Regions from separate parts of the Paraburkholderia sp. 22099 genome, predicted to be linked through region 1. Evidence: riboswitches for the same ligand, from Rfam matches in the RefSeq annotation. Region 1 holds a riboswitch; the other holds the start of a gene.
The links. Region 1 has a riboswitch for thiamine pyrophosphate ahead of ACTJLC_RS16875 (FAD-dependent oxidoreductase). Riboswitches for the same ligand answer to the same signal wherever they lie in the genome.
Positions count from the first base shown of each region.

Region 2: it holds a riboswitch for thiamine pyrophosphate, as region 1 does, so the genes downstream of both, thiC (phosphomethylpyrimidine synthase ThiC) here and ACTJLC_RS16875 (FAD-dependent oxidoreductase) in region 1, are expected to answer to the same signal.

Region 1 covers NZ_JBQEPU010000016.1:76,467-79,876, reverse strand. The annotation lists gene thiS (sulfur carrier protein ThiS) at 18-215, opposite strand; gene ACTJLC_RS16875 (FAD-dependent oxidoreductase) at 272-1,402, opposite strand; TPP riboswitch at 1,632-1,754, opposite strand; gene ACTJLC_RS16870 (ABC transporter ATP-binding protein/permease) at 2,158-3,410, shown strand, end outside.
Region 2 covers NZ_JBQEPU010000005.1:155,639-159,048, forward strand. The annotation lists gene ACTJLC_RS07165 (molybdopterin-dependent oxidoreductase) at 1-34, opposite strand, end outside; gene ACTJLC_RS07170 (cytochrome b/b6 domain-containing protein) at 67-705, opposite strand; gene ACTJLC_RS07175 (GreA/GreB family elongation factor) at 1,250-1,660, shown strand; TPP riboswitch at 1,814-1,932, shown strand; gene thiC (phosphomethylpyrimidine synthase ThiC) at 2,049-3,410, shown strand, end outside.

The DNA.
Region 1 (3,410 bases):
CAATGCGTGGCGCGGGCTCAACCGCCGGCCACGGGCTGCACGACATCGAGCTTGTCGCCCGGCTGCAGCGCGCGCGCCGCATGCTGGGCGCGCGCGACGAAATCGCCGTTCAGCGCGACCGCGAACGGCGGACGCGCGCCATACGCGGCGAGCGCATCGGCGACAGTCGCGCCTTCGGGCAGCGACAACGGCTTCTGGTTGATATGAATGTCCATGGTGTTCGAATACGGTTCAATCGATGACTGACGAAACTGCATGGCGCGTGCCTCGCTCATGCCGGCTCCCGCGCGCAATCCAGTTGAAACAGCTCGCTCCAGCGCGCCGCCTGCCGCCAGTCGGCGAAGGCGTCGGCATCGCCGATGCGGCCTTCGAGCAGCGCGGCCGCGAAGCGCACGGCTTCGTCGGCGACTTCGGGCACGATCATGTAGCCGTGCCGGTACAGGCCGTTCACGCGCAGCGTCCGCGCGCCATCCCACAGCAAGGCCGGACGGTGGTCCGGCAGGGTCGGACGGCACTGCGAATTCAGTTCGAGAATGCGCGCCTCGCCGAAGCCGGGATGCACGGAAAACGCCGCGCTCAGCAGTTCGAGCGCCGAGCGCACGCTGACGGGCGACATGTCCTCGCCCTCCACCTCGGTGGCGCCGATCACGTAGAGATCGTCCTGCTTCGGCGCGATATAGAGCGGGTAGCGCGGATGCAGCAGGCGCACCGGGCGCGTCAGCGTGATTCCCGGCGCATGCACGCGCGCCACTTCACCGCGAATGCCGCGCAGCGTGGGCAGCACCGGCTTCGCGCCCAAACCCCGGCAGTCGATGGTGACGCGCGCGGCAGGCAGCGCGCGGTCATCGACCGGCGTGTTCCAGTGTGTTTCCACGCCGCGCTGGGCGAGGCCCGCGGCGAGCGCGGCCAGCACCTGGCGGTTATCCAGTTGGCCTTCGCGCGGCAGCAGCCAGCCCTGATTGAAGCGGCCCGCCAAGGCCGGTTCGGCCGCGCCGACCTGGTCGCCCGAGAGCGTCACGAAGCCGCCGTCAAGCAGTTCCGCAGGCGCATTCGAGCGCACGCGGCGCTCGAACAGCGGCGCCTCGGTGCGGTCGGCGTGATGCCAGACGACGAGCGTGCCGTTACGCTGGAAGAACACCGGCTCAGGCAATTCGGCGAGCACTTGCGGCCAGCTATCGAGCGAACTCGCGCCCAGCCGCGTGATCAGCAACTCGGCGCTGGCGGCTTCCGCGAGGGGCGCCAGCATGGCCGCTGCGACCCACGCGGCGGCTTGCGAACCGGCGGCGTCGCCGCGCTCATAAAGCGCCACGCAATGCCCCTCACCGGCGAGACGCCACGCGACGAGGCGTCCGCAAAGTCCACCGCCGAGCACCGCGAAGTCGGGTTGTGCGGGACGGTTCATCGCGCGCGCTCCCAGTTACGACGGCAAGCGAGGCCGAAGCACTGCGACGCGCCGACATGACCGGCGAACGCGTGGCGAAGAGCAAAGCACATATCTGAAGAATAGGCGGTCATCGAGTCCTTTCCGTACGGCAAGAAACGCACGTACCCAGGACGAAACCGGCGGGTAAGGCCGGCCGGGCAAAAAATGCGTTCGAATGACGCACGCCGCCCGGCGGGGAATGGAAGACTGGCTGCTTCCGGAAACTTCCCGCGCCGGTATTACCCGGATCGGGTGCAAAGGGTCTCTCTCAGCCTTGCCGCCGCGGCATGAAATCATGCAGCCTGTGGGCAAAGCACCCCTGTTTCGTCGAAGGCCATTAGACCATAAAAGCCGCGGCGCCCGCAAACGAGCGGCCCTTCATCACGCGCGGTTTGATCCGGCACCGATCTTTTGTTTCGTCGAGACGGACGAAGCCCGCGCTCTGGCACAATGCCTGGACCGGACGCCGCGAGACCGGGGCGCGGGCGGCACGCATGGTCGTCCACGCGCCAGCGGCATCGAGGCGAAGGAGTCCAACGCGACTTAACTTCCGCTTAAGGACTTCGCAACAGAATCGCTCAGCCGGACGGGCGCTCATCATCGCGCTTACGCCCGGAGCTTCGCCATTAAACCCGCCGTAGAGCGACGAGGCGGGCGACCGACCGACGGCCAGCCCTGGACGGGCCAGTTTCATAGGACCGGCCCGCTTTGAGCCAGTACTACACAGGATGCTCATGACAGCCAATACTTCTATCAGCCCAGTGCTCCCGCCAGACGAAAAAGTCTCCGCCTGGAGCCTCATCAAACCTTACTGGGTCTCCGAGGAACGAAAAATCGCATGGTCGCTGCTCGTCGCGATCATCGCGATGAATCTGCTGGTGGTGTGGATCAACGTGCGCCTGAACCGCTGGAGCGCCGACTTCTACAACGCGCTGCAAACCAAGAACGTGCACGACTTCCCGCATCTGCTGATGGTGTTCTCGGGCCTCGCGTTCGGCTTCATCATCCTCGCGGTGTACGGGCGCTATCTGCGCCAGATGCTCGGGTTCCGCTGGCGTCAGTGGCTGACCACGCGCTATCTCAACGAATGGCTGCATGACAGCGCCTTCTACCGGATCGAACGCGACCGGCTCGCCGACAACCCCGACCAGCGGATCAGCGACGATCTGCAATCGTTCGCCACCACCACGCTCTCGTTGACGCTCGATCTGCTTTCCACCGTCGTCACGCTGGTGTCGTTCATCACGATCCTGTGGTCGCTCGCCGGCGCATTGACCATCTCGCTCGGCGGCATGCCGATTCATATTCCCGGCTACATGGTGTGGGCCGCGGCGCTCTACGCGGTGGCCGGTTCCCTGATCATCCAGAAGGTCGGCCATCCGCTCGTGTCGATCAACTATCAAGCGCAGAAAGTCGAGGCGGATTTCCGTTTCGGGCTGATCCGCCTGCGCGAAAACGCCGAGCAGATCGCCTTCTACAACGGCATGGAGACCGAGAAGACCAACGCCCGCTCGCTGTTCGGCCGCATCCGCGACAACTGGTGGCAGGTGATGAAGTACACCAAGCGGCTCACCTTCGTGCTCAGCTTCTATGGTCAGATCGCGATCATCTTTCCGCTGGTGGTCGCGGCGCCGCGCTACTTCGCGGGCGCCTTCACGTTCGGCGTGCTGATGCAGATTTCGAGCGCGTTCGGCACCGTCAGCGATTCGTTCTCGTGGTTCATCAACAGTTACAGCACCTTGGTCGAATGGCGCGCCACCGTCAACCGGTTGCGCGAATTCAAGCGGGTCGTGCATGCTCCCCGGTTGAAGGAATCGGTCTCGCCCGCTACCGCGCACGGCGGCATCAACCTGCATTTCGTCGACGCCGACAAACTCAGCACCGAGGGTCTCACGCTCGCGCTGCCGAACGGCAACCCGCTGTCGCGCATTCGCGATATCGCGATCGAGCCGGGCTCGCGCTGGCTGGTGCGCGGTCCGTCCGGTTC
Region 2 (3,410 bases), on a different contig from region 1:
TCGGCCGAGCGGATTCTGGATTGGGCTTGTTCATGATTCGGTATCCTCGGGCTTGGCGTAAGCGGCTCAACGTCCGCGCAGCATGGCGACGAGCGAGCGCGGCACGAGCGCCACCATCGCCAGATGCACGACGATGAACGCCGCCATCAGCGACATCGCGAAGAAGTGGACGATGCGTGCGTTGTCGTAGCCGCCCATCAGTTCGCGCAGCAGCGGAAACTGCACCGACTTCCAGATCGCGAGGCCCGACAGCACCAGCACGATCAGGTCGCAGACGACGAACAGGTAGGCGAATTTCTGCACCGCGTTATAGACGCGCAGATCGGCGTGCGAGAGCTTGCCGGTCAGCGCGGCGATGAGGTCGTGCAGCACGGCGCGCGGCGAGATGGGCAAGAACTTGCGCACGAAGCGCCCGCTCGCGAGATTCAGCGCGAGATACAAGAGACCGTTGAAGACCAGCAGCCACATCGCCGCGAAATGCCATTGGAGCGCGCCGCCGAGCCAGCCGCCGAGCGTGATTTCCGGCGCGAAACGAAAGCCCGGAAAGATCGGCGAGGCGTTGTAGATGCGCCAGCCGGAGAGCATCATCACGATGGCCGCGAGTGCGTTGAGCCAATGCGTGACGCGCACCCACAGCGGATGAATCGCGCCGCTTTGCGGCTTGGCGGGCGGCGCGCTTTCGCGCAATGCATGAGAAGTTGCCATGAGATTCTCCGTGAACGAAGGCCGCGGCGCGATCAACGGCAAGCGGCGAATTCCGCGGCTTGCCGCGCGGCGGAAGGTTTGCATGACGTGCGCCAACAGGGTCTGCACGTTTGTCGAACGATGCGGTGGGTTATGACACCCCGTTTTGAATTTTTTTGTCTGACGCCGCGCATCGCCCGACATCGAACTGAGAGACTGAACGGCGCATGGCCCGTGCTAACATGGGTCTTCCATCGCGCCGGTTCCCTGTCTTGCGGCGCTTGTGCGAACCTCTTTCTTTCGACCTTGCCGGCTACTCTCATGCGCTTTCCGACTTACCGTGCCTTCACCCGTTTGCGCCGCCGCGGCGCGACCGGGTACGCGTGCGCGGACGTCGCACGGTGCCATGCCGGCGAGCCGTCCCGAACGCTCCCGCTTCCCGCCGCCCGGCGCCCGATCTAACGCTGCTCCCTCCTATACCGGAGCCGCATCGTCGGGCTCCGGGCCGATCTCATCCGCACGCTGTCCCCTCACCTGCAGATTGAATTGAATTGGAGCACCCGTCATGAAAAAGACGAAAACCTGTTACCTCACCGAACTCGACGTCGCCCGTCTCGAGAAGCATGCGGCCGCGCCGGGCGCCGACGCGAAAATGCAGGACATGCTCGACGACGTGCTGGAACGCGCGGTGATCGTCGACGCCCGCGAGATTCCCGCCAACGTGGTCACGATGAATTCGCAAGCCACGCTGATCGACGAAAGCACTGGCGAGCACATGACCTGGACCGTCGTCTATCCGCCCAATGCGGATTTCGCGCAGGGCCGCCTGAACGTGTTCTCGCCGGTCGGACTTGCCTTGCTCGGCGCCAAACGCGGCGAACGCATCAGCTTCACGCCGCCGAGCGGCACGCCGAAGGTGCTGAAGCTCGACAAAATCCTGTTTCAACCGGAAGCCGCCGACGATTTCACGTTGTGATTTCATGTTGTAAGCGGCACGCGTGCGAGGCGCCACTGTTGCGCCGCATCATGTCCAGCCGCGCGGCGGTCTTCATGGAATAGTACGCCGCCGACCGGCGTTCGAATTATCGAGACGGTTGCCAAGCAGCGCTCGCGCAGTGTATTGTGTGCGCTGCTAACGCGGGGGTCCTGCGTCGCACGGAGGTTGGAGGTCCGTGTTGCGTGGGTGAGAAATACCCTTTGAACCTGATCTGGATAATGCCAGCGCAGGGAAGCGTACGGATTTCGCAGCGGGTCTGGTTTCATTTCTCGCGATTTCCGACGACATTCATCTCATCTCCTGCTTAGCGGCCCCACATTGCCTTGCATGGGACCAGCGCCAACTCTGGTCGACACAGGAGATAAGCATGAACGCCAATCCGAAGTTCCTTTCCGCCGACGCCCACGTCGATGCCGCCGCTGTCGCGCCGCTGCCGAATTCGCGCAAGGTCTACGTGACCGGCTCGCGGCCCGACATCCGCGTGCCGATGCGTGAGATCTCCCAGGCCGATACGCCGGACAGTTTCGGCGGCGAGAAAAATCCGCCGGTCTATGTCTACGACACGTCGGGCCCCTACTCCGATCCTGAGGCGAAGATCGACATTCGCGCCGGTCTGCCCGCGCTGCGTCAAGCCTGGATCGAAGAGCGCGGCGACACCGAAGCGCTGACGGGTCTCACGAGCGACTACGGCCGCGAACGCGCCGCCGATCCCGCCACCGCCGAGTTGCGCTTCCAGGGCCTGCACCGCACGCCGCGCCGCGCCAAGGCGGGCGCCAACGTGTCGCAGATGCACTACGCGCGTCGCGGCATCATCACGCCGGAAATGGAATACATCGCGATTCGCGAGAACCAGCAGCGCGCCGCCTATCTGGAAAGCCTGAAGACGAGCGGCCCGAACGGCGAAAAACTCGCCGCGATGATGGGCCGCCAGCATCCGGGCCAGGCGTTCGGCGCGAGCGCGTTCGGCCCCGACGGTCTGAAGGAGATCACGCCCGAATTCGTGCGCGAGGAAGTCGCCCGCGGCCGCGCGATCATTCCGAACAACATCAATCACCCGGAAAGCGAGCCGATGATCATCGGCCGCAACTTCCTCGTGAAGGTGAACGCGAACATCGGCAACTCGGCGGTGACGTCGTCGATCGGCGAGGAAGTCGACAAGATGACCTGGGCGATCCGCTGGGGCGGCGACACGGTGATGGATCTGTCCACCGGCAAGCACATTCACGAAACGCGCGAGTGGATCATCCGCAACTCGCCGGTGCCGATCGGCACGGTGCCGATCTATCAGGCGCTGGAAAAGGTCAACGGCAAGGCCGAGGATCTGACCTGGGAAATCTTCCGCGACACGCTGATCGAGCAGGCCGAGCAAGGCGTCGACTACTTCACGATCCATGCGGGCGTGCGTCTGCAATACGTGCCGCTCACGGCCAGGCGCATGACGGGCATCGTCTCGCGCGGCGGCTCGATCATGGCGAAGTGGTGCCTCGCGCATCACAAGGAAAGCTTCCTGTACGAGCATTTCGAAGACATCTGCGAAATCATGAAGGCGTACGACGTGGCCTTCTCGCTCGGCGACGGCCTGCGTCCCGGCTCGATCTACGACGCGAACGACGAAGCGCAACTGGGCGAACTCAAGACGCTCGGCGAACTCACGCAGATCGCGTGGAAGCACGACGTGCAGACGATGATCGAAGGCCCCGGCCACGTGCCGATGCAGCTGATCAAGGAG